2 regions of the Mesorhizobium sp. MC2-1-1 genome follow, and region 2 is predicted to be linked to the other one. Evidence: predicted binding sites of a transcription regulator. Region 2 holds the regulator's gene; the other holds the start of a gene.

Region 1 (14,429 bases), 2.6 Mb from region 2:
CGCGGCCTTGGGCCGCAAGCCGCGCCTATATGGCCGAAGAGCGCGGCGATTGCAACAGGGAAATGACGGTCTTTTTTGGAGGCGTTCCTCACCTGACCAACTCCATTGCGCAAGCGTGGGATGGCGCGGCCCGAAACGGCGCCGATCGTAATTTCCGCGCGAAAATCCACCAGCCTCATCCGGAACTGCGCTGCGTTTCTCCGCAGCTCCCCGCGGAAAACGCTTCCTGCTTTTCCCTTAGAGGCCCACACGGCCTTGCCCCCGCGGCATTGTTGGCCGTAAACGGCATGACCCTGCCGGACGATGCGAGGACCGATGCCCAAGACCGAAGCCGAGCTCAATGCGTTCCTTGCCGATCTCGGCATTTCCGTCACGACGGTGCGGCATCCGCCACTGTTCACGGTCGCCGATTCGCAGGCGCTACGGGGCGAGATCCCCGGCGGCCACACCAAGAACCTGTTCCTCAAGGACAAAAAGGACAATTATTTCCTCGTCACCGTCGGCGAGGAGGCAGTGGTCGACCTGAAGCAGATCCACCACCTCATCGGCGCCGCCAGCCGGGTGTCCTTCGGCAAGCCCGAGATGCTTATGGAGCTGCTCGGCGTCATCCCCGGGGCGGTCACCGTCTTCGGCCTGATCAACGACAGGGAAGGGAAGGTCAAGGTGGTGCTCGACCAGGCGTTGATGAGCCACGACGTCATCAACGGTCATCCGCTGACCAACGAGGCGACGACCTCGATCGCCGCCGCCGATCTGATCAGATTCGTCGAGGCAACCGGCCACGATCCTGTTATCCTGAAAGTCTCATGACCTTGAAAAGCAGGGGCCGATCGCCACATGGAGGGCGGTTTGCGAAATTCGACAATGACGCGCCGGGCCCCAACGCTCAGGGCGCGACCGAGAGGGCGACACGATGAGTGACAACAATCCTTACAGCGGCGCGTTTGGCGGTAATGGGGGCCAGTATGCCCAGACGGTGCAATATGGCGGCGGCGACCGCGCCAAGGTTTCGCTGGGCGAGGCGCCGGCGGCCGCCGACCTGATCAAGGACACCACCACCGCCACCTTCGCCGCCGACGTCATCCAGGAATCGCGCCGCCAGCCGGTACTGGTCGACTTTTGGGCACCATGGTGCGGGCCTTGCAAGCAGCTGACTCCGCAGCTCGAAAAGGCGGTGCAGGCGGCCGGCGGCAAGGTCAAGCTGGTCAAGATGAACATCGACGATCATCCCTCGATCGCCGGCCAGCTCGGCATCCAGTCCATCCCCGCGGTCATCGCCTTCAAGGACGGCCAGCCCGTCGACGGCTTCATGGGTGCTGTTCCCGAAAGCCAGATCGCCCAGTTCATCCAGAAGGTGGGCGGGAAGGGCGGCGGCGCGCCCCAGATCGCGGACGCGCTTGCCGCGGCGGCCGAGGCGCGCACGGCGGGCGACGTCCAGACCGCGGCCGACATCTATGATGCCATTCTGGAGCAGGCGCCCGAGACGCTCGAGGCGATCGCGGGCCTGGGCGAGATCCTATTCGATGCCGGCGACGCGGAAGGCGCCGAGGGCGTTCTGGCCCGGGCGCCGGAAGACAAGAAGGATGCGCCCGCACTCGCCGCGCTGCGCGCCAAGATGACGCTGGCGGCCGAAGCGGCCGCGCTCGGCAATCCGGCGGAGTTCGAGCGGCGGCTCGCCGCCAATCCGGCCGACCATCAGGCGCGCTTCGACCTGGCAATGATCCAGAACGCGCGCGGCGAGCGCAATGCGGCAGCCGACAATCTGCTGGCGATCATCAAGGCCGACCGGACCTGGAACGACGACGGCGCCAGGGCGCAGCTCTTGAAGCTGTTCGAGGCCTGGGGGATGACCGACGAGGCGACGCTGGCGGCTCGCCGTAAGCTTTCGTCGCTACTGTTCTCGTAGAGATGCCCGGCGTTTCACAGGATCGTCGAAACGCTCTACGGTGGGTTTGCGCAGTTACGGACGGCTACTGGCGTGCCCGATCCGGGATTGCCATGAATTTTTTGCCGGCTGTCGCTGCCGGAAGGCTTGAGTAGCGGAGCGCCAGCGCCAGATAAGGGCGGGCTCATGGTTCGCCGCCAGCCGGATAAGGATTTGCCGGTGCGAGAGGAGATTGCAGGGTGATGCGCTTGCCGGCGTGGCTTTTGGAGGATTGCGGTGCGCGTCGGTAACGCCCTCTATCGGCTCGCCAAGGATCTGCCGTCGGCGATACCGATCTTTCCGCTTGCCGGGGCGCTGCTTCTGCCCGGTGGTCGCATGCCGCTCAACATCTTCGAGCCGCGCTATCTGCAGATGATCGACCAGGCGATGGCCGGCTCACGGCTGATCGGCATGATCCAACCCAGCCTCGACGGCGCATTGCGCGATGACGGCGAGCCGGAACTGTGCAGCGTCGGTTGCGCCGGGCGCATCATCTCGCTCGCCGAGACGGGCGACGGCCGTTACCTGATCTCGCTGCAGGGCGTGTGCCGGTTCCGCGTCGTGCAGGAACTCGCGGCGAAGGCGCCGTTCCGGCAGTGCAAGATCGCGCCTTTTCTCGCCGATCTCGAGGAAGACCCGGCCGCCGCCGAAGTCGACCGGCCGGCGCTGCTCAAGGCGTTTCGCGCCTATCTGCAGGCCAACGACCTCGAGGCCGACTGGGAAAGCGTCAGCCGCGCCGAGAACGGCATGCTGGTCAACGCGCTGTCGATGATGGCGCCCTACGGACCGGCCGAGAAGCAGGCGCTGCTGGAAGCGCCGGACCTGAAGACGCGCGCCGAAACGCTGATCGCCATCACCGAGATGACGCTGGCGCGCGAGGGCGACGAGTTTGGCTCCAGCATCCAGTAAGTGCATTGATATTCAGGTGAGCCCGGCCTGCCAATTGCGGCTTGCCGCGCTTTCGCTGCTCACGGACTTCAGGTACGCTCCGCCGGTTGTCGGAGGCCGCCATTTTGGAGCGGGCCCGACCTGAGTCTCAAGCCATTCAAGGGTGAGGGGATAGACAGTGGAAAGGTGCGATGCCTGCTTACGGACGTGACGGGCGGAAGGCCGAGGTCGATCCGAAGCTGCTGGAGCTGCTGGCCTGCCCGCTGACCAAGGGGCCGCTGACTTGGAATCCCGAGCGCGGCGAGCTGGTCTCGCGCCTGGCGAAGCTCGCCTATCCGGTGCGCGACGGCATCCCGATCATGCTGCCTTCGGAGGCGCGCACGATTTCCGCCGAGGACATGCTGGCCCCGCCGCCACCGCGGCTTAGCGGGCAGTCGTAAAGCGAGCGGCGCTGTCATGCCGCCATCGGGGGCGGCCGTCGGGGTTGGCGGAACGTTGCTTATGCCGTCATTCCAGGGCTTCGCTCCTTGCTCCGCCGGTCGATGATGAAGGCGCTTTCTTGCCCCTGAAACGTTCCCTGTGGTGCTGGACACGACGCTACTGAAAATTGCGCCCCTTGGGCATGACCTGTTGCGCGGCGCCCGATAGAGCTTCGATGTCCTGGCGGGCCGGTAGGCCGCGGCTTGTAGTGGAGTTCGGCCGTTCGGCTGGATTATGCTCGATGACCGGGCGGTTGGCGGACTCCAGCAGCACGCCGAGCCATGGAGTCAAATCCTCGATCCGGTCGGCGACGATATGGATGACGTCCGATTCGTGCTGCAGCTTGCCGGTGACGCGGATGAAGCGGGCGCCCATGACCACCGAGCGGAAGCGGTCGAAGACGCGGGGCCAGATGATGACGTTGGCGATCGATTTTTCATCCTCCAGCGTGAGGAAGATCGCGTTGCCCTTGCCGGGACGTTGACGCACCAGGACCAGCCCGGCGACGGAGACACGGCGGCCGTCGCGCACCGATGGCAAGCGCGCATTGGGGGTGACGCCGGCGCGATCCAGCCTTTCGCGCAGGAAGGCGACCGGGTGCTCCTTCAGCGACAGGCCGAGGGCGCGGTAGTCGTGAACGACATGCTCGCCGAGCGGCATTCTTGGCAGTTTCGTTTCCGGTTCCAGCTCGCGCAGGCTGAGCGAGGGCCGGTCGAAAAGCGGCAGTTTCTCCGCGGCGCTCCTGCCGTCGAGCGCCCGCACCTCCCAGAGGGCTGAGCGACGGTCGAGGCCGATCGAGCGGAAGGCGTCGGCCTGCGCCAGCTTCTCGATCTCACCGACATCGAGGCCAGAGCGCAGCCAGACATCGCGGACCGACCGATAGCCGTCGCCGCGCCGTGCGACGAGAACTTCCATGCGCTCCTCGGACAGGCCCTTGATCTGGCGGAAACCGAGCCTGACGGCATGCGCCGTCCCGATCACGCCGCGCATCGAGGCATGGCGTTCGAGGATGCGGGACGGATCGAAAGCGGATTGCTCCAGCGTGCAGTCCCAGACGGAATGGTTGACGTCGACCTCGCATATATCGACGCCATGGTCGCGCGCGTCGCGCACGAGTTGGGCCGGCTGGTAAAAGCCCATCGGCTGCGCGTTCAGGATCGCGGCGCAGAAGACATCGGGATAGAAGGTCTTGAACCAGCAGGAGGCGTAGACCAGCAGCGCGAAGGACGCGGCATGGCTTTCGGGAAAGCCGTATTCGCCGAAACCCTCGATCTGCTTGAAGCAGCGTTCGGCGAAGTCCCTGTCGTAACCATTACCGACCATGCCGTCTATCATGCGCTGGCGGTAATTGCCGATCGTGCCGGTGCGCTTGAAGGTCGCCATGGCGCGGCGCAGCTCGTCGGCCTCGCCCGGCCGGAAGCCGCCGGCGACGATGGCGATCTTCATCGCCTGTTCCTGGAACAGCGGCACGCCCAGCGTCCTGCCGAGAATCTTCTTGAGCTCCAGGCTGGGATAATTGACTTCCTCCTTGCCCTGCCGACGGCGCAGGTAGGGGTGCACCATGTCGCCCTGGATCGGGCCCGGGCGCACGATCGCAACCTCGATGACGAGATCGTAGAAATCTGCCGGCTTGAGACGCGGCAGCATCGACATCTGCGCGCGCGACTCGATCTGGAAGACGCCGAGCGTGTCGGCCCTCTGGATCATGGCGTAAACGTCCTTGTCCTCCTCGGGAAGGGTCGCGAGCACGTAAGGTCGTCCGAACGGATCCCGCGCCCGGGGATAATGATCGGTGAGCAAGGTGAAGGCACGCTTCAGGCAGGTCAGCATGCCGAGCGCCAGAACGTCGACCTTGAGGATCTTGACCGCGTCGAGATCGTCCTTGTCCCACTCGACCATCTTGCGTTCCTCCATCGCCGTCTTGACGATGGGCACGACCTCGTCGAGCCGGTCGCGGGTGATGACGAAGCCGCCGACATGCTGGGAAAGGTGGCGGGGAAAGCCCATGATCTCGTTGGCGCGCTCCAGCACCTGGCGCGACAGCGGGTCGGTGCGGTCGAGGCCGCCGGAATTGGCTTCCCTTTCGCCGAGCTCGGAGGTCGACCAGCCCCATATGGTGCTGGACAGCGCGCTGCGGACATCTTCCGACAGGCCCATGGCCTTGGCCACCTCGCGCAAGGCCGAGCGGCCGCGATAGCTGATGACGGCGGCGGCCAAGGCGGTGCGCTTGGCGCTGTATTTCTCGTAGATGTAGGCGATGACCTCGTCGCGCCTTTCATGCTCGAAATCGACGTCGATGTCGGGCGGCTCGTTGCGCTCCTCCGAGATGAAGCGCTCGAACAGCGTGTCGATGCGCTCGGGGCCGACTTCGGTGATGCCGATGCAGAAGCAGATGATCGAATTGGCGGCCGAGCCACGGCCCTGACAGAGGATGCCCTTGTCGCGGGCGAATTTGACGATGTCATGGACGGTCAGGAAATAGCGGGCGTAGTTCAGGCGTTCGATCAGCGCGAGCTCGCTGCCGATGCGCTTCAGCACATAATCGGGAACGCCGGCCGGATAGCGTCTTGCCGCGCCTTCGCGGGCAAGGCGTTCGAGCTCGGCCTGCGGTCCAAGCCCGGATTCGGTCGGCTCGTCCGGATAATTGTATTCGAGGTCGCTGAGCGAGAAGGTGAGCTCGCCGGCGAAACGCAGCGTCTCGGCAAGCGCCTGCGGATGGCGGCGGAAAAGCCGCGCCATCTCCAGCGGCGGCTTCAGGTGGCGCTCGGCATTGGCGGCCAGCTCCAGCCCGACATCGGAAACCGGCGTGTTGAGGCGGATCGCGGTGAGCACGTCCTGCAGCGGGCGGCGCTCGGCGGCATGGTAGAGCACGTCGTTGGTCGCCATCAGCGGGACGCCGGCGTGCTCGGCCATCGCCGCCGCCTGCTCGACGCGGAAGCGGTCATTGCCGGCATAGTCCGGCGCCACGGCCAGCCTGAGCGTCGGGCCGAAGCGATCCCTGAGCCGGCTAATTAATGTCAGATTATCTTCCGCGCCCGCCGATAGATCGGGCAGCATCGCCAGTGACATTCGATCGCCCCATTCGAGCAGGTCGTCGAGCTTGAGCAATGTCGCGCCCTTCTCGTTCTCGTCGCGCAGATTCGCCTGGGTCAGCATGCGGCAGAGATGGCCCCAGCCCTGGCGGTCGCGGGGATAGGCGAGGATGTCCGGCGTGCCGTCGCCGAACACCAGGCGGCAACCCGGGTGATAGGCCATCTTCTCCACCTTGGCCTGCTGCCAGGCGCGCACGACGCCGGCGACGGTGTTCCTGTCGGCAAGTCCGATCGAGGCAAAGCCGTGGAATTTCGCCGTGACCACCAGCTCCTCGGGCCTGGAGGCGCCGCGCAGGAAGGAGAAGTTCGAGCTGATGCCGAACTCGGCATAGGGGATGACGGTCAGCGCGTTCACGCGAACACCCCATGCATGAACCAGCGCGGCGGCGCGGCCTGCGCGGCGCTGCTGTAGAGACCCTGGCGGTAGAGCCAGTAGCGGCGTCCCTCGCTGTCCTCGATGCGGTAATAGTCGCGGGTCGGCGCCTCTTCCTCGCCGGGCAGTTGCCGCCACCATTCGGCGGCGATGCGCTCCGGCCCTTCGGCGCGGGCGACGCGGTAAAGCGCGCGGCGCCAGCGGAAATTCATCGGCGGCCCTTCCGGGATCTCGGTCGCCGGCACCTCGATCGGCTCGGGCGAGCGGAACAGGCGCACCGGCCGCTCCGGCGGGTAGATGGTCACCGGTGGCGCTGTTCGGGGTGGCGCCGCCCGGCCGGCCGACGGCGCGCGTCTTTGCGGCGCTTCGGCGAAAGGCACGCTCTTGACGGCGCGCTCCGGCAGATGGCTCTCGACGATAACGGGCTTCAGCACGGCCGCCTCGCCGAGGCGGGCGCGGACACGGTCGGCAAAGAGAGCTATGTCGGCATCATCGTCGTCCGCCTCGCCGGTCAGGTCGCCCTGAACCATGTCGAAGGCGGCAACCGACAGCACCGACAGCCGCACCAGATCGAAGCCGAAGCCGGCGTCGATGCTCTGCTCCAGCGCGGTGAGCCGCTCATGGAACAGCCTTTGGATCAGCCGGGGCTCGCGCATCGGGCGCGAAGTGCCGACGGCGATGCGGCTGACGGCGCCGTCGACGCGGAAGAGAAGCAGCGCCAGCGTCCTTGCGCCCTCGCCGCGCCGTTCGAGGTCGGCCTTCAGGGCGACGGCAAGCCGGCTCACCAGCCGCTCGATGTCGTCGGTGAGCATGACCGGTTCGGCAAGGTGGCGCTCGACCGAGAGCGGCGCGACGGGGAGGCGCGGCGACACGGCCTCGTCGAGGCGGCCGAGCGCCTGGTCGAGGCGTAAAAGCAGGGTGGCGCCGAAGCGGCGGGCGAGCGGCGCGCGCGGCGCGGCCATCACCGCGCCGGCGGTGCGCAGGCCGACGCTCTCCAGGCCGGCGCGGGTCTCCGGCGCGATGCGCAGTGCCGATAGCGGCAGCGGCGAAAGCAACGCCTCCTCCTCGCCGCCGGCCACGATACGGTCGCCATGGAAGCGCGCCGCCGCCCAGGCGGCGCCCGGCGTGGAGGCGAGGCCGGCACGGACGTCAAAACCCTGCTGGAGGAAGCGGGTGAGGATTTCCTCCTGCATGGCGCGCTCGCCGCCGAACAGATGCGTGCAGCCGGTGACGTCGAGGAACAGCCCATCCTCGGCGTCGATCGCCACCAGCGGCGTGTAGCGGTCGCACCAGTCGGCAAGGCCTTCGAGCAGGCGACGGTCGGCCTCCGGGTCGGCCTCGACCACATCGATCGAGGGATGCATGGCGCGGGCATCGGCAATGCCCATGCCGCGCTTCAGCTTCAGCGCCTCAGCCCGCTCGTCGAGGGCCGCGATGCGTTGGGTGTTGTTGTCGCGATGGCTGATCACCAGTGGCAAATGATGCGACGGCCGGGAACGCCAGGACCGCCCCAGGCGCTGGCGCAGGATCCGCTCCGCGCTGAGATGCGGGAACCACAGCGACAGAATTCTCTGTTCTTTCTGCAAAAGCGTGCTCATTTGGGTTCCACTCCAGTGTGAATTGTCCGGGCAGGGCCGTGCGGCTCTTGCCGATATCGATCTTGAAGGCAGGGCGGCCGATCGAGCCCGCGAGCGGTCCGGCGACCGTTTCGCGGTTTGACGCGAGCGCCCCCGAAACGATCAGGCGCACGGGCGCGGCGGTTGGATCGGCCTCGCCGGCCTGGCGCAGCAAAAGCACTGGCCTGCCGGCATTCTGGGCTCGGGCGTGCAGCCGGCGCGTGGCGGTGAGGTCGAGCCGCGGGGGGCTGCCGCGGATCTCGAGGATGACGGCGGCGAAGGCCGTCATGCGGGCGGCCTCCTCGGCGATCCACAGCGCATCGAGCAGTTTCGGGGCCTCGGAAAACAGCAATTGCTCCGGCTTCATGCCGAACAGCGCGTGCAGGCCCCTGGCATAGGGAAGGCCGGCCTCGTGAAAGATTTCCGTTGTGCCGACCCAGAGGATCGGCAGGCCCTGCTTCTCCTTGAGGATCAGGCTTACGAGCGAAAGCGCGAAGCCGGCGACCGCGCCGGCATCGCGGGTCTCCAGGCCATGGATTTCGCTCAGCGCCGCCTTGGGCAGGCCCCCGCCAAGAGCTGCATCAAGCCGATCGATACCGGTGCGCAGGAAGGCGTCCGGCGAGGCCACGGCGAGGCCACGCCGGATGATGGTGATGTCCGAGCCGGATGCATCGACAGGCGTCCCGCCCGCCGGCGCCTGCAGGCGCTCGGGCAGCGTTCCCTCGATCTTCGCGATCTGGCGGCGCAGGGCAAAAACAGTTTCCCGCGCCACGGCGCTCATCGCCATGACGTTCACTTCCGGCAGCAGTTGTTCCTGTTATGTTCTTATAGATTCCAGAGGCGTCCGGAAGAGTCAAGCAGACTCATAAGGAATTTATTCCTTCGCCCTTTACCCTGAAAGCGAACGCCCCGCCGGCTCATTTGCCTCTATCGGCGCGAAAGCCTATATGCCGGGATCAAAGGACATTCCATGGCCCGCATCTACAAGACACGTATCTGGCACGACCAGCTCTCGCCGTCGATCGACGAGCTCGAGCTTCTGGCGCTGGAGGCCTATGCCCATCTGCCGGAAGAATTCCGCCAGCTCACCGGCGAGATCATCATCCAGATCACCGAATTCCCGACCGACGAGATCATGGACGACCTGTCGCTGGAAACGCCGTTCGACCTGCTCGGCCTGTTCGAGGGACGCGGCATCGCCGAGCGCTGGAACCCGCAGACCGGCGAGGGACCGAATCGCATAACGCTCTACCGTCGCGCCATCCTCGATTATTGGTCAGAGAACGAGGAGACGCTGGGCGACATCGTCACCCATGTGCTCATCCACGAGATCGGCCACCATTTCGGTCTGTCGGATGACGACATGGAGCGGATCGAGGAGGCGGCCGAGCAGGCCGCTGCTAGCTGAGAGCGTCACGTTAGCTCGGCGGCAGAAGCCTCGTTACCTCGCGCCCCCCTTAGCCCTGCCGGGCATCTCCCCCTCCTGGGGGAGATTGGCTAGCTACCAATCGCTCAGCTTGGTGTCGGCTGTGTATTCCTGGCCTTCGACATCCTTCACCACGGCCTGGCCGCAGCGCATCGACTTGGTTTTCTTGTCATAGGCATAGGTCGGCGAGCCGAACAGGTGCCAGCCCTTGTTCAGGGCCGCCGTCACCTTGTGGCAGAAGGTTGAATCGTCCGGGCCGGACAGAAAGCGGTAGAGTTTCATCTTTCGAGCCTATCTTTGCATACCGGCGCATCATGCGCCGATGATCGCGGCCTTCGCCAGCAGTTTTTCGGCTTCCGCCAGATGCAGGCGCTCGACCATCCGGCCATCGATCGCGATGACGCCCCGGCCGGCATTTTCGGGGCGCGCGAACGCATCCCTGATGTCACGAGCCGTGGCCAGCGCTTCGGGCGATGGCGAGAAGGCGCGGTTCGCCGGCTCTATCTGGGCAGGATGAATCAGCGATTTGCCGTCGAAGCCCATGGCCGCTCCTTGGGCGCATTCGCCGGCAAAGGCGTCGAGGTCGCGAAAATCATTGGCGACGCCGTCGATGACGTCGAGGCCGCCGGCGCGCGCCGCGAGCACCAGCTGCATCAGCCAGGGCATCAGATAGCGCCGGTCGGGCGTCGCCAGTATGCCGGTCGCCTTGACCAGGTCGTTCGTTCCGGCGACGAAACAAGCAAGGCGCGAGGCCGGGTCCCGGCCGAGCTCGGCGATGGCGCCGATGTTGAGCAGCGCCTTGGGCGTCTCGACCATCGCCCATAATTTCACGCTGTCCGGCGCGGAATTGTCGTCGAGCAGGTCGCCGGCCTCGAGAATGTCGCGCGGTGTGCCGATCTTGGGCAGGAGAATGCCGTCGGACTCGGCCTTGGCGACAGCCAGAAGATCGTCGGCGCCCCATTCGCTGGCCAAAGGATTGATGCGCACCACAATCTCGCAGCGCCGTCCGGGACCGGCAAGAATGCCGGCGACCTTGTCACGCGCGGCAGCCTTCTCGGCGGGCAGCACGGCGTCCTCGAGGTCGATGATGACGGCGTCGCAGGCTAGGGAGCCGATCTTGGCAAGCGCCTTGTCGTTCGAGGCGGGAATGTAGAGCACCGAGCGGCGCGGGCGATAGCTGTCGACGGTCATGGCCGATCTATGCCGGGTGATGGCGGGTGAGGCAAGGCGCGGAGCGATCTTCTCCTCAACGGCCGCAGAAGGGATAGGTCGCAGCTTCACGCGTGGCGGACTGACCTGCACCAAATCTGCAAATCCTTGCGGAAAACCTCCTCCAATCCGCCGCGCGCTTTCCGCACGGGCCGGCGAGACAGGCGGCATGCGAACACCTCACACAATCCGCCGGTCACTGCAACGCAGGCTCATCCATGAGGGCTGGTGGCTCGTCGAGCCGCAAGCGCCGCCCCGCAAAGCGGGCGTCCTCCCTTTCGCCCCAAGGTCGCGCCATATGGAAAAGCACTTCGCACTTTTCACGGAATTGCTCTAATCCTGCCGTTACCCAACCTTACGCACCTGGCCCGCCGATCGATGCCGCATAATATCCTCGTCGCCGACGACGACCCGCATATCCGCGAGATAATCTGCTTCGCGCTGGAAAAGGCCGGCATGAAGACGGCGGCCGTCGCCGACGGCGCGGCGGCGCTGCAGGCGGTCGAGCGGCGCCCACCCGACCTCATCGTGCTCGACATCGGCATGCCGGAGATGGACGGGCTGGAGGTCTGCCGCAGGCTCCGGCAGAAATCCGACGTGCCGGTGCTGTTCCTGTCGGCGCGCGACGAAGAGATCGACCGCATCCTCGGGCTCGAAATGGGCGGCGACGATTATGTGACCAAGCCGTTCAGCCCGCGCGAGCTGGTCGCCCGCGTCAATGTCATCCTGCGGCGCGCGCGGCCGGCGCCAGTCGAGGGAGAAACAGACGACCGGGAGTTCGCGCATGGCAAGCTCATGCTCGTCCCGGCAAGCCACGCGGCGAGTTTCGACGGCAAGCCGTTCACCTTGACGGCGATCGAATTCGCCATCCTGAAAGGCTTTCTCGCCCGGCCGCAGCACGTGCTTGGCCGCGACGCGGTGATGGCCAATGCCTATGCCTCGAACATCCATGTCTCGGAACGCACGGTCGACAGCCACATCCGCAACGTGCGAGCCAAGCTGGCGGCGGTCGGCTGCGCGGATGCGATCGCGACGGTGCACGGCGTCGGTTTCCGGCTCGGCCGATGCGGTGGTTGAGCAAGGAAAGGTGGCGGCCGCGGCTCGCCACCGTCGTCATCGCCATCCTGATCGTAGTCATGGCCCTGCCGCTGGTCGGGCTGTTCTTCTTCCGGCTCTATGAGAACCAGCTGATCCGCCAGACCGAGGGCGAGCTCATCGCGCAAGGCGCGGTCGTCGCCGCCGTCTATGCGGAGCAGGTGCGTGCCGCCGGCATTCCCCCGGACAAGATGGGTTCGCCGATATCGGCCGATCCGGCGCGGGACAACAACTATCCCTATGAACCGATAGAGCCACGCCTCGATCTCGCCTCGGATGACGTGATGCCGATGCGCCCCGTTGCGGTGCCGGCCGCCCCCGACCCGGCCTTCGCGGCCATCGGGGCAAAGCTCGCCGGCATTCTCGATGAAACGCAGAAGACGACGCTTGCCGGCTTCCGCCTGCTCGACCCGCGCGGCGTGGTCATTGCCGGCGGCGGCGAGATCGGCCAGTCGCTGAGCGGGGTCGAGGAGGTGCGGACCGCGCTTTCCGGCGCGTACGCCAGCGAGCTGAGACTGCGCATCCCCGACCAGCCTCCGCCGCCATTATACTCGGTGAGCCGGGGCACCAGGGTGCGCGTCTTCGTCGCCCTGCCAGTCGAACTCGACGGCCGGGTCGCCGGCGTCGTCTATCTCTCGCGAACGCCGAACAACATCGTCAAGCATCTCTATGGCGAGCGCGGCAAGGTGACGTTGGCGGCGATCGCCATACTGAGCGGCACGCTTTTGATCGCGCTGGTGTTCATCCGCACCGTCAGCCGGCCGATCTATGCGCTGATCGAGAGGACGAAACGCATCGCCGCGGGCGACCGCGAGGCGATCCGTCCGCTCGCCCATCACGGCACGCGCGAGATGGCGGCGCTGTCGGCGGCCTTCCTCGACATGGCGCAGAAGCTGCAGGCGCGCTCCGACGGCATCCAGACCTTCGCCACCCATGTCTCGCATGAGCTGAAATCGCCGCTGACGGCGATCCAGGGCGCGGCCGAGCTGCTTCGCGATTCCGGCGGCGCGATGGACGAGGCCGAACGGCGACGTTTCTCCAACAACATCGTCACCGACGCCGGGCGGCTCAATCTCCTGGTGCGGCGGCTGCTCGACCTGGCGCGGGCCGAGAACCTGGAACCGAGCGGCGAAAGCACGACGCTCCATGCCGCATTGGCATCTTTGCCGATCGACACCAGGCTGGAAGCGCGGCTTGAAGGCGGCGGGTATATCGGGCTCGGCATCTCGGCGGAGAATCTCGGCATCGTGCTCGCCAACCTAATCGACAATTCCGCCCGGCACGGCGCCAGGCTGGTTTCGATCGGCGCGGCAAGGGCGGGCGACAGGGTCACGATCCATGTCGGCGACGATGGCGACGGAATCTCGGCCGCCAACCGCGCCAGGATCTTCGAGCCGTTCTTCACCACGCGGCGCGAAACCGGCGGCACCGGCATGGGGCTCGGCATCGTGCTGGCCCTCCTGAAAGCGCATGATGGCACGATCAGGCTGGTTGACTCCGGGCGCGGCACGCGCTTCGAGATCGATCTGCCGGGATTTTGAGAACCGGCGAACTGGAGACAAAAGTGCGCTACGACATCGTCATCATCGGCGGAGCCATCGTCGGGTCCTCGGTCGCCTATTATCTGCGGGAGGAAGGTTTTACCGGCTCGATCGCGCTGATCGAGCGCGATCCGCAATTCTCCCATGCGGCGACGACCCTGTCGCTCGCCTCGATCCGCCAGCAATTCTCCATCCCCGAAAACATTCGCCTGTCGCAGTTCACCCTGAAACTGTTCCGGCGGCTCAAGGAAACCTTCGGCGCCGACGCCGATATCGGTTTCCGCGAGGGCGGCTACCTGATCCTCGCCGGCGAGGCGGGCCTGCCGATCCTCAAGGCCAACCATGAGACGCAAGTGGCCGAGGGCGCCGACATCGTGCTGGAGGACGCCGGACAGCTGGCGAGCCGCTTCCCCTGGCTGTCGGTCGACGACATCGCCGCCGGCGCCTATGGCCGTAGCGGCGAGGGCTGGTTCGACGCGCATGCGCTGCTGACCCTGTTCCGCAAGGCGCTGCGCGACAAGAAGATCGATTTCATCACGGCTTCCGCCACTGGCATTTCGCGCGACGGCAATCGCGTCACCGGTGTGTCGCTCGACAATGGCGAGACGCTGGAGGCGGGCATCGTCGTCAACGCCGCCGGCCCGAACGCCGGCAAGGTCGCGGCTTTTGCCGGGCTGGCGCTGCCGGTCGAGCCGCGCAAGCGCAACGTCTTCGTCTTCGAGGCGCGTGAGAAATATGCCGACATGCCGCTTTTGGTCGATCCGTCAGGCATCTATGTGCGGCCC
Region 2 (14,429 bases):
CAGCCACGCGACCTCTCCGAGGACCGAGTCAAGACGGTGCTGGTGCTGCCAGGCTCGCGCCGCGGCGAAGTCAGCCGGCTGATGGAGCCTTTCGGCAAGGCGATGTCGGCGTTGCGCCAACGCGGCCACCGCCTGCGCCTCATCCTGCCGACCGTGCCGCACGTCGCCGAACTGGTGAAGACGTCGATCGCGAGTTGGGACGACAAGCCGGAAATCATCGCCGAGCCGGACCGCAAATGGCAGGCCTTCGGCAAGGCCGACGCTGCGCTGATCGCGTCAGGGACAGTATCGCTCGAACTGGCGCTCGCCGGCGTTCCGATGGTTTCCTGCTACAAGCTCGACCCCATCGCGCGCCAAATTCTGCAGCATCTGGTGACGACATGGTCGGCGCTGCTGCCCAACCTGATCTCCGACCGCGTGCTGGTGCCGGAATTCTACGACCAGTATGTCCGGCCAGAGAACCTCGCCCGGCAGTTGGAAGCCCTGTTTGCCGACACCGGCATGCGCGCCTGGCAGAAGGCCGGTTTTGCCGAGATCGCCAGACGAATGGCGACCGACAGGCCCTCGGGCGAGATCGCCGCAGAGGTGGTGATGGGGTGCATCAAGAAGGCAGCAGGCAACAGGCAGTAGAGGTTTCTTTCTACTGCCTACCCACTATCCCCTACCTTTTCGCGATCGGCACGTAATCGCGCTCCGTGGCGCCGGTGTAGAGCTGGCGCGGGCGGCCGATCTTCTGGTGCGGGTCCTCGATCATTTCCTTCCACTGGGCGATCCAACCGACAGTGCGCGCGACCGCGAAGAGCACGGTGAACATGGTGGTGGGGAAGCCCAGCGCCTTCAGCGTGATGCCTGAGTAGAAATCGACGTTCGGATAGAGCTTCTTCTCGATGAAGTAGGCGTCGGTCAGCGCGATCTTTTCCAGCTCCATGGCGATGTCGAGCAGCGGATCGTCCTTGATGCCGAGCTCGCCCAGAACCTCATGCGCCGTCTTCTGCATGATCTTGGCACGGGGATCGTAGTTCTTGTAGACGCGGTGCCCGAAGCCCATCAGGCGGAACGGATCGTTCTTGTCCTTGGCGCGGGCGATGAATTCCGGAATGTGGTCGACATGGCCGATTTCGCCCAGCATGTTGAGCGCGGCTTCGTTGGCGCCGCCATGCGCGGGGCCCCAGAGGCAGGCGATGCCGGCGGCGATGCAGGCGAACGGGTTGGCGCCCGACGATCCGGCGAGGCGAACCGTCGAGGTCGAGGCGTTCTGCTCGTGGTCGGCGTGCAGGATGAAGATGCGTTCCATGGCGCGCGCCAGGACCGGATTGATCTTGTATTCCTCGCAGGGCACAGCGAAGCACATGTGCAGGAAGTTTGCCGCGAAACCGAGATCGTTCTTCGGGTAAATGAAGGGCTGGCCGATATGGTACTTGTAGGCCATCGCCGCGATCGTCGGCATCTTGGCGATGAGCCGCATCGAGGCAACCATGCGCTGGTACGGATCCGAGATGTCGGTCGAGTCGTGATAGAAGGCCGACAGCGCGCCGACCACGCCGCACATGACGGCCATCGGATGCGCGTCGCGGCGGAAGCCGGTGAAGAAACGCGACATCTGCTCATGCACCATCGTGTGGCGCGTCACGCGATAGTCGAAGTCGTCCTTCTGCGCCTTGGTCGGCAGTTCGCCGTAGAGCAGCAGGTAGCAGACCTCGAGGAAGTCGCCATGCTCCGCGAGCTGGTCGATAGGGTAGCCGCGATGCAAGAGAATGCCGGCATCGCCGTCGATGAAGGTGATCGCCGATTCGCAGCTCGCGGTCGAGGTGAAGCCCGGATCGTAAGTGAAGGCGCCGGTGGTGCTGTAGAGCGAGCCGATGTCGATGACGTCAGGTCCGACCGAGCCGCTTCGCACCTTGAATTCGTGCGTCTTGCCGGCAAGCTCAAGCTTCGCGGTCGGCTGGCTCGTTTTGCCGGCCAACTCCAGTTTTGTCGCCGCTTCGCTCATTGCAAACTCCTTTTTGTTTCCTCATGCCGGCAAGGCAAATTCCTGCAAACGACACGTCGAAGTCACCGAATGCGCGAACTCGCCACCGCATTTTAGGAGGTGCGTGCCAGATTGGGCCAAGGCCTAATGTTGCACTGCGAAACACACCTTTCAATGCCAATCTTCTTGGGCCAGTCCGCTCCTAATCGATTTGATCTTCTATGCGGGCCAGGCTTTCCTGGCGGCCCAGCACGGCAAGCACGTCGAACACGCCGGGGGAGGTGCTACGGCCGGTCAGGGCCGCCCGGAGCGGCTGTGCCACGGCGCCGAGCTTATACCCACCGGCCTGCGCGAACGCACGGATCGAAGCCTCTGCCGAGGCGGCGCTCCATTCGCCCTGGACAGAAGACAATGCGCCATGCGCGCCGCGCAAAATCGCGCGCGCCTCGGCATTGAGCAAGCTCGCCGCCTTCTCGTCCAGCGGTAACGGTCGCTCGGCGAACAGGAAAGCCGCGCCATCGACCAACTCTACCAAAGTCTTTGCCCGCTCCTTGAGACCGGGCATGGCGGCAAGCAGTTGCGCCTTGCGCTTGTCGTCGAGCTTTGCCGCAAACGCGGGCCCGCCTTCGAGATAGGGCAAGGTGGCGACGAAGATGTCGAACAACGCATGATCGTCCATCTTGCGCATATGGACGCCGTTCAGCGCCTCGAGCTTGGCGAAGTCGAAGCGGGCCGCGCCCTTGTTGACGTCGCCGATGTCGAACCAGGCGATCATGTCCTTGATCGACATCACCTCGTCGTCGCCATGGCTCCAGCCGAGCCTGGCCAGATAGTTGAGCAGAGCTTCCGGCAGATAACCCATGGCGCGATAGGCCTCGACGCCCAGCGCGCCGTGCCGCTTCGACAGCTTGGCGCCGTCGGCGCCGTGGATCAGCGGGATGTGCGACATCGACGGCACCGACCAGCCCATGGCATTGTAGATCACCGTCTGGCGCGCGGCGTTGGTCAGGTGATCGTCGCCGCGGATGATATGGGTGACGCCCATGTCATGGTCGTCGACGACGACGGCATGCATGTAGGTCGGGACGCCGTCGGAACGAAGGATGATAAAGTCGTCGAGATCCTTGTTCGGGAAGCGAACCTCGCCCTGCACGCGATCATGCACGACCGTCACGCCCTCGGTCGGCGCCTTGATGCGGATGGCGCCCTTGACGCCTGCAGGCGCCTCGGACGCATCGCGGTCGCGCCACTGGCCGTTGTAGCGAGGCGGCAGGCCCTTGGCGCGAGCCGCCTCGCGCATCGCCTCGAGCTCTGCCGGCGTCTCATAGGCGTAATAGGCCTTGCCCATTCGCACGAGCTCCTCAGCCACCTCCCGATGGCGCGGCGCGCGCTGGAACTGCGAAACGGCCTCGCCGTCCCAGGAGAGGCCGAGCCAGGTCAGTCCGTCGAGAATGGCCGCCGTGGCCGCCTCCGTGGAGCGTTCGCGGTCGGTGTCTTCGATGCGCAGCAGCATTTGGCCGCCTGTGTGCCTGGCGTAGAGCCAATTGAACAGCGCGGTGCGGGCCCCGCCGATATGCAGGTAGCCTGTGGGCGAGGGGGCAAAACGGGTGACGACCTTGTCGGACATGGAACTCTCGAAGAAGCACTGAAGAAATGCATGTTTCGCGCTGACTTCCACGCGACCGGCGTTCATGTAGCATAGGGCGTCTGGGGCGCAAGGGGCAGACCCGATGGCTGGACGTGGCCGGGGCGCGGAAGAGGGCGGGGAAACGACAGCAGGCGTCAGCGAGCGCCTGATGTTCGCTCGCGCCATATCGGCCGAAGCGGCGCCGTTGCCGGTTCCGGAACCCCATCCGCCGGCGGAGCTTCCGTCGTCCGGCGACGGTGCGTGGCGGCCAGTTTCGCCTTCGGCCGAGGCACTCGGAGGACTCCGCAGACAACTTGGCCGGGCGTCGTTCTCCGCGATGCGCCAAAGCATCGTCGACGCCGCCGCGACCGAGCTCGATCGTGGCGTTGCCTTCCTGCTGGTGCCGGTCTTCCTTGCCGCCGGCGTGATCTATTACTTTTCGCTGAGCACTGAGCCGGACCTCTACAGGCCGATGGCGGCGGTGGCTCTGATGGCCGTATGCGCGACGGTCTCGCGCTCCTGGCAGAGAACGCACCTGACCTTCATGGCAGCGCTTTTCTGCGCCCTGGGCTTTCTGGCCGCCAAGGTGGAAACCTGGCGAATGGCAACCCCGATGCTGGGGTCAGAAATCCAGACGCGGCTGACCGGCCGCCTCATCGTCGCCGAGACATTGGCCAACGGCCGTGTCCGGCTGACCATCGATCTGATTTCCACGGAGCATCCGAAGCTGCGCTACGCACCGGATCGCGTCAGGCTCTCGGCGCGCAGGATTCCGCCCGACATGACGGCAGGGTCGATACTGACCGGCTATGTGAAGCTGCTGCCGCCAACAGGCCCGGTTCGGCCCGAAAGCTATGACTATTCCTTCGACAGCTATTTTAGCGGCATTGGCGCAAGCGGCTTTTTCCTGGGCGATCCAAAGCTGATTGCGCCGACGCCGGCCGCATCGACGGAGGCACCCTTCGGCGCGCGCGTTGCATCGGCCATAGAAAACGCGCGCGAAGGCATAGCCGATCACATAAGGAGCGCCATCGGCGGGTCCGAAGGCGAGATCGCGGCGGCGCTGATAGTCGGCGTGCGCGCCGGGATTCCGGAGGCGATCAACGAGTCGATGCGGCGGACCGGCATCTATCACATCATCTCGATCTCCGGTCTCCACATGGCGCTGGTCGCCGGCACGATCATGGTGCTGTTGCGAGGTGCCTTCGCGCTGTTTCCCGATTTCTCGTCGCGCCGGCCGGTGAAGAAATATGCCGCTGCAATCGCGCTGCTCTCGATCGCCTGCTACCTCGTGATCTCCGGTATCGTGGTGGCGGCCGAGCGAAGCTTCATCATGCTGGCGGTCATGCTTGTCGCCGTGCTCTTCGACCGCGCGGCGCTGACGATGCGAAACCTGGCGATCTCGGCCATCGCCGTCATCCTCGTCTCGCCGCATGAAGTGGTCGGCCCGAGCTTCCAGATGTCTTTCGCCGCCACTGCTGCGCTCGTCGGCGCCTATGCCGGCTTTGCCGACTACCGCGCCGGCAAAACGACCACGCCGCCGGCAAGGCGCTCGTTTGTCGGCTTCGTCTCTCGAAAACTGGCGGTTGGAGTGGGTGGAGCCGCGATTACCTCGCTTGTCGCGGGCAGCGCGACATTGCTGTTCGCAATCTGGCACTTCCAGCGTGTGTCGCCGCTCAGCTTGCTGGCCAATCTGGCGGTCATGCCGATCGTCTCTCTGATCGTCATGCCGTTCGCCGTGCTTAGCGCACTGGCCATGCCCTTCGGCTTTGACGGTCCTTTTCTCTATGTGATGGGCAAGGGGCTCACCGCGATGATAGCCATCTCGGCATGGATTTCCGAGCGCTCGCCGGTCGATGCCGTCGGGCTTATCTCGATCCAGTCCGTGCTGCTAGCAACCATCGCGCTCGTCATCGCAACCATGGCCACCACCTGGCTGAGGCTAGCCGCCGTTCCGTTCGCGCTCGCCGCGCTGCTGGCCATCCCGCATGTCCGAACGCCTGATGTGCTCATTTCAGAGGATGCCCATCTGGTGGCAATGCCGATCGGCGGCGGAGAGCTTGCCATCAACCGCGAACGCTCCAATGAGTTCACCACCGACAATTGGAAACGGGCGCTGAAAGCCGAGCAAATCGTGCCGCCGGAGACATTCGCCAACGGGGCGCTCGACATCGCCGACCCCGTCGACCTGCCGGCGGGCTCGCCCTTCTACTGTATCGGCGATCTCTGCATCGGCCGGTATCCTTCCGGCGCGATCGTGGCGCTCGCCGAGACCCGAGACAACGCCCGGTCGGCCTGCGGGTTCGCGGACCTCATCGTCATCAACGACGCCACGGCCTACAACCCATGCCGCGATCCGCGCGTGCTCGTCGTCACCAAACGGCAACTGGCGCGCGGCGGCAGCGCCGCCATCTTCTTCGATCCGCAATCGGCAACCGCGCGGCCGGCCATCAGCTACGCGGTCCAAGAACCGTATCGGCCATGGCACGAGCAGCGGAAATACGCGCGCGAGGCGAGGGGGCTGCCTCCGTACAAGCGACAGGAAAAAGCGAACATCAAACCGGCGCCCACTCAGTAACGCCGGATCAGCCCGACCAGCTTGCCCTGAACCTTTACCCGATCCGGTCCGAATATCCGGGTCTCATAGGCCGGGTTGGCCGCCTCGAGCGCGATCGAGGCGCCCTTGCGGCGGAAGCGCTTGAGCGTCGCTTCCTCGTCGTCGACCAGCGCCACCACGATCTCGCCCGGGCTTGCCGTGTTGGCGTTGCGGATGATAACGGTGTCGCCGTCGAAGATGCCGGCCTCGATCATCGAGTCGCCCTTGACCTCCAGCGCATAATGCTCGCCGCCGGTGATCATGTCCGGGGGCACAGTGATCGAATGCGTCTGGTGCTGGATGGCGTCGATCGGCACACCGGCGGCGATGCGGCCCATAACCGGGATGGAAACGGCCGAAGTGGATTCATCGTCATTGCTGGGCGTCGGCGTGCGCGACGGCGTCGCCGGCTTGACCTGTCGACCGAGATTGCCCTGGCCCCCCTGGATGACGCTAGGCGAAAACTTCTTAGCGGCATTCAAGCCAGGCGCGATCGAGTCGGGAAGCCGCAAGACCTCCAATGCGCGCGCCCGGTTCGGCAGCCGGCGAATGAAACCGCGCTCTTCCAGCGCCGTGATCAGACGGTGGATGCCGGACTTCGAGGCGAGGTCGAGCGCCTCCTTCATCTCGTCGAAGGATGGAGGAATCCCGCTCTCCTTCAGGCGTTCATGGATGAACATCAGGAGTTCATGTTGTTTGCGCGTCAGCATCGGCGGCCCCCACGGGTTCTGAAACCAGAATCAGAAAAACAAACCCAGAACAAACACTATCTGTTCCAGTTGTGTTCCGCAACCGTTTAAAGTTTAGTGAATTTGTTAGGACCGCCGAAACAATGTTGCATCCGAGGGGCCTTGGCCGCTACCTGTAGCGCAGTGGCATTGATTCCGCTCGAATTTGCAGCCTTGCTTAAATGGGAACAGCGGGTGGCGGCATCACGGAAGTGCCGGGTGCGATCGCGCATACATCGATTGCGCATGCCGCACCGTGAACGAAACGAACCCAAAATGCCAACGTCGGCGATTTGCCGGTTCACGGTTCTCGCCCTCCATGGACCAGCTAACACAGGACGAAAGGTTCTTGCCCGGACGCCGACGGTGGTGAGACAACCGCTCTTGGCCAGCCGTGAGCGGCGGGCATTCCGAAATGTAGGCGGTAGCATAATGGGGGGAATTCCTGATCTCGCCGAGATCGAGGCTATGGACGCAGCAGATCCGCTGCGTGCCTTGCGCGATCAATTCGTCCTGCCGGAAGGGGTGATCTATCTCGACGGGAATTCGTTGGGAGCCGCTCCACACGCCGCATTCGAGGAACTGCGCAAAGCAGCTAACGAGGAGTGGGCGCATGACCTCATTCGTGCCTGGAACAAGGATGGATGGTTCGACATGCCGGTCGAACTGGGCGACCAGCTCGGGCGGCTGATCGGCGCGGCGCCTGGCCAGACCGTGGTCTGCGACACCACGTCGATCAACATCTACAAGGTGCTGCATGCGGCGATGGCGATGCGGCCGGGCCGAACCGTGATCGTTGCCGAGGGCGACAGTTTTCCGACCGATCTCTATATGGCCGAAGGCGTGGCCTCGACCGGAAAGAACACCGTCCTGCGCCTGGCCGGCGTGCACGCGCCAACCATCGAGGAACTGATCGACGAAAGCACCGCGGTGGTGCTGGTCAACCACGTCAACTACAAGTCCGGCGAGTTGCGCGACATGGCGGCGCTCACGCGCAAGGCGCATGACGCCGGTGCGCTGATCGTATGGGATCTGTGTCACAGCGCGGGGGCCATGCCGGTTGAACTTGACAGGGCGAACGCCGATTTCGCGGTCGGCTGCACCTATAAATATCTCAACGGGGGGCCAGGTTCACCCGCGTTCATCTATGCGGCCGAGCGGCATCTTGCCGATGTGCAGCAGCCCCTCAGCGGGTGGTGGGGCCACGCGCGGCCGTTCGCCTTCGAGCAAGCCTATGCGCCGGACACCGGCATCCGTCGGTTCCTGTGCGGCACGCAGCCGGTCCTGTCGATGCGCACGCTGAAGGGCGCGCTCGACGTCTGGAACGGCGTCGACCTGGCGATGGTGAGAAGGAAGAGCACCGCGCTGGCCGATCTGTTCATCGAACTCGTCGAGGCAAGATGCGGAGGTTACGATCTTACTCTCGAAAGTACCCGCGACGGCGCCAAACGCGGCAGCCAGATTTCATTCATTCACCCGCATGGCTACCGGATCATGCAGGCCCTGATCGAACGCGGCGTGATCGGCGATTTTCGGGCGCCGTCGACCATGCGCTTCGGCTTCACGCCACTCTATGTCGGCTACAGCGACGTGTGGCGCGCCGTGGAGGTGCTCGCCGACATACTGCGAAGCGGCGCCTGGCGAGAGGCGCGCTTCGCCGTCAAGGCCACCGTCACCTGAGTCTTGGGTCGGCGATGCCATGAGAAGCCAATCAAAGTTGACCTGACCGCGGGAGGGGCCCTGTGCTCGAACACCGTATTGCCGACTGGAACGACGCCTATGCCAACGGCGCGAACATCGCCGGCGGCGATCGTTGGCCGGCGGCGTGGGACCAGCCGGCGCAGGCATTTCGCGAAGAGTTGCTGACCCAGGGCAGGGCGCGGCTCGACATCGCCTATGGCGAAGCGCCGCGCAACCAGCTCGATCTGTTTCTACCGCCAGCGACGCCAAAGGGGCTCGTCGTGTTCATCCACGGCGGCTATTGGATGGGGTCGGGCCGAGAGTCCTGGTCGCATCTGGCCGGAGGCGCGGTCGGCCGAGGCTTTGCCGTCGCAATGCCCTCCTACACGCTATGCCCGAAGATCAGGATCAGCGGCATCGTCGGCGAAGCCTCGGTCGCGATCGAGAGGGCGGCAGCCATGGTCGATGGTCCGCTGATGCTGGCCGGGCACTCGGCCGGCGGACATCTCGTCAGCCGGATGGTGACCGCGACATCGCCGCTCTCGCCCGACGTGGCGCGGCGCATACGCCAGGTCATTTCGATTTCAGGCCTGCACGACCTTCGGCCTCTGATGCTCACCGCGCTGAACGAGACCCTCAATATCGACGAGCACGAAGCGTCGGCCGAAAGCCCTGCATTGCTGCGGCCCCGGAATGGAATCCGCATCACCTGTTGGGCCGGCGGCGGCGAGCGTTCGGAATTCCTGCGCCAGAGCGCGTTGCTTGCCAATATCTGGACCGGGCTTGGTGCCGCCACAGCTTCGGTGGTCGAGCCGGATCGGCATCATTTCAGTGTCGTCGACGGTCTTGTCGATCCCGCTCATCCCCTGACCCGTACGCTCGTCGATGAATGAGGATCGGCTTCAGCGCAGCATCAGAACGTTGCATTCGTCGCCGGCCTGCGCGGCCGGTGCGAAGGGCTCACGCACGATCAGCCCGTTGGCGTCGGCCAGCATGCGCAGCATCGAGGAGTCCTGGATGCCGAAAGGGGTCGCGACCAGCGTGTCGGCGTCCTCGCGCACGACGGCGCGCACATAGTCCTGTCTGAGGTCGTTGGCTTGCATAGCGGCGCCCAGACGGGCCGTTCGCACGTCCTGCCTGTGATCTCGGCCGCCGAGACGAGCGAGGAGCGGCTTCAGGAAGAGCTGAGAGCAGACGATGCTTGCCACCGGGTTGCCGGGCAGACCGACGCAGCGGACATTGCCGAGGCGGCCGAACATCAGCGGCTTGCCGGGACGCATGGCGATCTTCCAGAAGTCGAGCTTCATGCCTTCGCGGGTCAGTACGTCATGGATCAAGTCGTGATCGCCTACCGACGCCCCTCCGAGCGTGACGATGACGTCGGCGCGCGCCGCCACGGCTTTCCTGACCAACGCGGCGATAGCGTCCTGGCGGTCGGCGGCGATGCCGAGATCGAGCGCGCGCGCGCCGACCGACTGGGCAGCAGCGGCGACGCCATAGGCGTTGGAAGAAATGATCTGGTCGGGGCCGAGCGTGCTACCCGGCGGCAGCAACTCGTCGCCGGTGGCGATGATGGCGACCAGCGGCTGCCGCACGACCTTCAAGACAGGGTGGTTGGCCGAAGCTGCCAGCGAAAGTGCCGCGGCATCGAGCACGCGACCCTTTTGGAGCAGCACGTCCCCCTGGCCGAAGTCAAGACCGCGTCGGCGGACATTGCGGCCTTGCCCGGTAGGCTCCGTCACCTCGACCTTGCCGTTGCCGAGATCGCGCGCGTTTTCCTGGATGACGATGGTGTCGGCGCCTTCAGGCAGCGGCGCACCGGTGAAGATGCGCACGGCCTGGCCTGTTCCGACGGTTCCGGAGAAGCCGCGCCCGGCAGGCGCCATGCCTATGACCTCGAGCTCAGCCGGCGCCGAAGCGACATCGGCGGAACGCGCGGCATAGCCATCCATCGCGGAGGCGTTGAAAGGCGGCTGCGTACGCAGCGCCACAACCGGTTCCGCCAGGACCCGCCCTGCTGCTTGCGCGAGTGGAATGCTTTCGGCGGGCAAAGGCGCCGCGTCGTCGAGCAGGCGCTGTAGCGCCTCTGCGACCGGAACCAGCACCATCAGGGACCTACCTTGTAGTCGCCGGATTTGCCGCCGGTCTTCTCGACCAGCCGGATGCCGGAAATCACCATGCCACGGTCCGCCGCCTTGGCCATGTCGTAGATGGTGAGGCAGGCGACCGAGGCGGCGGTGAGCGCCTCCATCTCCACACCGGTCTTGCCGGTAACGCGGGCAAGCGCGGTGACCTTGAGACCAGGCAGCGTGCGGTCCGGCTCGATTTCAACGGCGACCTTGGTCAGAAGCAGCGGATGGCAGAGGGGGATCAGCTCATGCGTTTTCTTCGCCGCCATGATGCCTGCAATGCGGGCGGTGCCCAGAACATCCCCTTTCTTGGCGTCGCCGGCCAGGATCATCTCCAGCGTTTCCGGTCGCATCGAGACAAAACCTTCGGCAATCGCCGTGCGCGTCGTCTCGGCTTTGTCGCCTACATCGACCATATTGGCTTCGCCCTTGGCGCCAAGATGGGTAAGGGCCATGCTCAGACGGCCTCGGCCGCTGCCTTGCCCGTCAGCAGAAACCTGGTCGCAGCGGCCACGTCGGCTTGCCGCATGAGGCTCTCGCCGACAAGGAAGGCGCCGATGCCGGTCTTTCGCATCCTGAGGCAGTCGTCGTGGGTGAAGATGCCGCTCTCGCTGACGAGCAGGTAGCCGCCCGGCACCATTGGCGCCAGCCGCTCTGAGGTCGCAAGGCTGGTCTCGAAGGTCCGCAAATTGCGGTTGTTGATACCGATCAGCCGCGACGACAATTTCAGAGCGCGCTCCGTTTCGGCCTCGCCATGCACTTCGATCAGCGCGTCCATCCCGAGCTCGAAGGCGACTGCTTCCAATTCGCCAGCCAGTGCATCGTCCACGCTCGCCATAATGATCAGGATGGCGTCTGCGCCCCAGGCTCGTGCTTCGTAGACCTGGTAAGGGTCGAATAGGAAATCCTTCCGCAACGCGGGCAGGGACACCGCCTTGCGCGCGTTGGTGAGAAATTCCGGAGCGCCCTGGAAAGACGGGGTGTCTGTCAGCACCGAAAGGCAGGCGGCGCCACCTTTCTGATAGGCCTGCGCCAGTGACGGCGGGTCGAAATCGGCACGGATCAAACCCTTGGAAGGGCTGGCCTTCTTTATTTCGGCGATCAGGCCAAAGCTTCCCTCCCGACGCTTGGCCTCAAGCGCCGCCGAAAAACCGCGCGTCGCACCGGCATCCTTCGCCCGTGCCTTGATCTCGGCCAGCGGTATTTTCGCCTTCGCGGCCGCGATCTCGTCGCGCTTATAGGCTTCGATCTTGCGCAGAATATCCGACAAGGCCTTATCCGTTCGAAATCTCGACGAGCTTGTCCAGCACGCCAAGCGCGCGGCCGCTGTCGATCGCTTGCGCCGCCGCCGCGATTCCGTCGGCAAGCGTGGTCGCCTTGCCTGCCACGACCAGGCCGGCGCCGGCATTCATCAGCGCCGTGTCGCGATAGGCGCCGGCGGCACCGCCCAGCATATCGCGCAACTGCCTGGCATTGTAGGCTGCGTCGCCACCGCGCAGCTCTTCCTTGGTGTGCCGCTTCAGTCCGACTGCTTCCGGCGTCAGGGTGAATGTGCGGATCTCGCCGCCGGCGAGTTCGGCAACCTGGGTCTCGCCCGTGGTGGTGATCTCGTCATAGCCATCGCCATGGACGACCCAGGCGTGCTCCGCGCCTAGCGCCTTCAACGTCTCGGCCACCGGCATTATCCACTCCGGCAGGAAAACGCCGACCATCTGGCGGCTGACGCCGGCGGGATTCGACAGCGGTCCGAGCAGGTTGAAAATGGTGCGCGTGCCGAGCTCGACCCGGGTCGGTCCGACATGCTTCATCGCAGGATGGTGGGCCGGCGCGAACATGAAGCCGACGCCGGCCTCATGGATGCAGCGTCCGATCATTTCCGGCGAAATGTCGATCTTGACGCCCAGCGCCATCAGCACGTCCGCGGAGCCGGTCAGCGAGGACAGGCCGCGATTGCCGTGCTTGGCCACCGGCACGCCGGCGGCCGCGATGACGAAGGCCGAGGCGGTCGAGATGTTGACCGAGTGCGAGTTGTCCCCGCCGGTCCCGACGATGTCGATCGCGCCCTGCGGCGCCTCGACGCGCAGCATCTTGGCGCGCATGGTGGCGACAGCGCCAGCGATCTCGCCCACCGTCTCGCCGCGCACGCGCAGCGCCATCAGGAAGCCGCCGATCTGGCCGGGCGTGGCGTCGCCCGACATGATGATGTCGAAGGCGTCGCGCGCTTCCTCGAAGGAAAGCGCGATGCCGGCGGCGACCTTGGCTATGTGTGTCTTCAGCGCGCTCATCGTGTCTGTGCTTGAGAAACGGCGTTCGGATCGATGCGAACGTCATATTGCGACTGCAGCTGTGCCACCAACTGGTCCAGCAGGTCGTCCGACATGCCGGCGGCGAAGGATTTCTGAGCGTCATCCGGCACCGTACTGCCGTCGGCGCCCGCCGGCTCGAAGACCTCGGCAACCTTGAACAGGATCTGGCCGTCGCCAGTGGGCGAGGGGATCAGGCCGGTGCCGCCTTCGCCGACGCCGAACATCGCCGCGGCGCCCTCCTTGCCGAAATCGGCATCGTCGGCTTCGCGCTTCAAGCCTCGCTTGGTCTGCTTGTCGAGCTTGAGCTCGGCCGCAACAGCGTCGAGCGTAGTGCCTGCCTTGAGACGTTTCTCCAGTTCCTGCGCTTTCGCGTCGAGCCGCTTTTCGGTCTCGGCCTCCGTCCAGTCGGCCACAACCTTCTTGCGGACCTCGTCCAGCGTGCGGTCGCGCGCCGGCGTGACCGACTGCACCTCGTAGAAGACGAAACCGTTGTCGGCGGTCGTCAGACCTTCATTCTCGGTATTGGGCTCGGCGGCGAACACAGACTTGATGAGATCGGCCGATTGCGGCAGGTCGTTGACGATCGTACCGTCCGGCCGCTGGCCGGTGCGGTCGATGGCGTCGATGGTGATGACCTTCAGCTTGAGCTTGTCGGCGGCCTGGGCAAGCGAGGCACCCGAAGCGCGGGTATCCTCATAGCTGTCATGCACGTCGAGCAGGATGCGGCTTGCCTCGCCTATCGCCAGGTCCTTGCGGATCTGGTCGGACACTTCCGAAAGAGGTTTCACGACCTGCGGCTTGATCTCCGTAACGCGCAGGAGCACCGGACCGAAGGCCCCCTGGACGACCTGGCTCACCTCGTTGGCATTGAGCGAGAAGGCTGCGTCGGCCACCGCCTTGTCGGCGATCTTGTCCTTGGACAGCGTGCCTAGGAGCGTGTCGGCTTGCGTCTTGCCTTCGGCGGTGACGAGCTTGTCGAAGGTTGCACCGGCCTTCAGGGAATCCAAGGCCGCCTTTGCCGCGTCCGAGGTCTTGAACACCAACTGCTCGATGGTGCGCATCTCGGGCGTCGTGTAGCGCGCGATATTCTTGTTGTAATCGTCCTTGACCTGGCTGTCGGTCACCGCGGACGGGTCCGCGATATCCTGCGGCTCCAGCCGGACATAGGAAAACTTGCGGTATTCCGGCGCCGCGTAGTTCTTCTTGTTGGCGTCGAAATAGGTGTTGAGCGCAGTGTCTGACGGCGCCTCGATCGGTTGGACCAGCGTCTTGGGCAGCACAAGATAGTCGATCGTGCGATCCTCGCCGCGATAGAGCGAGACCGCCTTCAGGAAGGTCTGCGGAACCTTGAGGCCGTCGGAAATCGCCTCGACGATCTGCTGGCGCACAGCCAC

Evidence for each region. Region 2 encodes LexA, which represses DNA repair genes until DNA is damaged. Its sites were predicted from a motif close to TGTTCNNNNTGTGTTCNG; they were not measured.
Region 1: a site for LexA is predicted at 9,183-9,200, ahead of ACR64R_RS21820 (ImuA family protein). Genes of this name have one in related genera too.

What each region holds. Positions count from the first base shown of each region.
Region 1 is NZ_CP195205.1:4,399,300-4,413,728, reverse strand. Features, by position in the region: gene ACR64R_RS21850 (prolyl-tRNA synthetase associated domain-containing protein) at 316-810, shown strand; gene trxA (thioredoxin) at 914-1,906, shown strand; gene ACR64R_RS21840 (LON peptidase substrate-binding domain-containing protein) at 2,162-2,833, shown strand; gene ACR64R_RS21835 (Trm112 family protein) at 3,004-3,252, shown strand; gene ACR64R_RS21830 (error-prone DNA polymerase) at 3,410-6,739, opposite strand; gene ACR64R_RS21825 (DUF6504 family protein) at 6,736-8,226, opposite strand; gene ACR64R_RS21820 (ImuA family protein) at 8,168-9,160, opposite strand; gene ACR64R_RS21815 (metallopeptidase family protein) at 9,344-9,781, shown strand; gene ACR64R_RS21810 (DUF1737 domain-containing protein) at 9,875-10,081, opposite strand; gene ACR64R_RS21805 (HpcH/HpaI aldolase/citrate lyase family protein) at 10,112-10,990, opposite strand; gene ACR64R_RS21800 (response regulator) at 11,387-12,085, shown strand; gene ACR64R_RS21795 (sensor histidine kinase) at 12,145-13,644, shown strand; gene ACR64R_RS21790 (NAD(P)/FAD-dependent oxidoreductase) at 13,668-14,429, shown strand, end outside.
Region 2 is NZ_CP195205.1:1,766,425-1,780,853, reverse strand. Features, by position in the region: gene lpxB (lipid-A-disaccharide synthase) at 1-630, shown strand, start outside; gene gltA (citrate synthase) at 662-1,990, opposite strand; gene gltX (glutamate--tRNA ligase) at 2,172-3,596, opposite strand; gene ACR64R_RS08980 (ComEC/Rec2 family competence protein) at 3,934-6,174, shown strand; gene lexA (transcriptional repressor LexA) at 6,168-6,902, opposite strand; gene kynU (kynureninase) at 7,353-8,600, shown strand; gene ACR64R_RS08965 (alpha/beta hydrolase) at 8,663-9,493, shown strand; gene ACR64R_RS08960 (molybdopterin molybdotransferase MoeA) at 9,503-10,708, opposite strand; gene moaC (cyclic pyranopterin monophosphate synthase MoaC) at 10,708-11,190, opposite strand; gene trpC (indole-3-glycerol phosphate synthase TrpC) at 11,187-11,999, opposite strand; gene trpD (anthranilate phosphoribosyltransferase) at 12,004-13,014, opposite strand; gene ACR64R_RS08940 (peptidyl-prolyl cis-trans isomerase) at 13,011-14,429, opposite strand, start outside.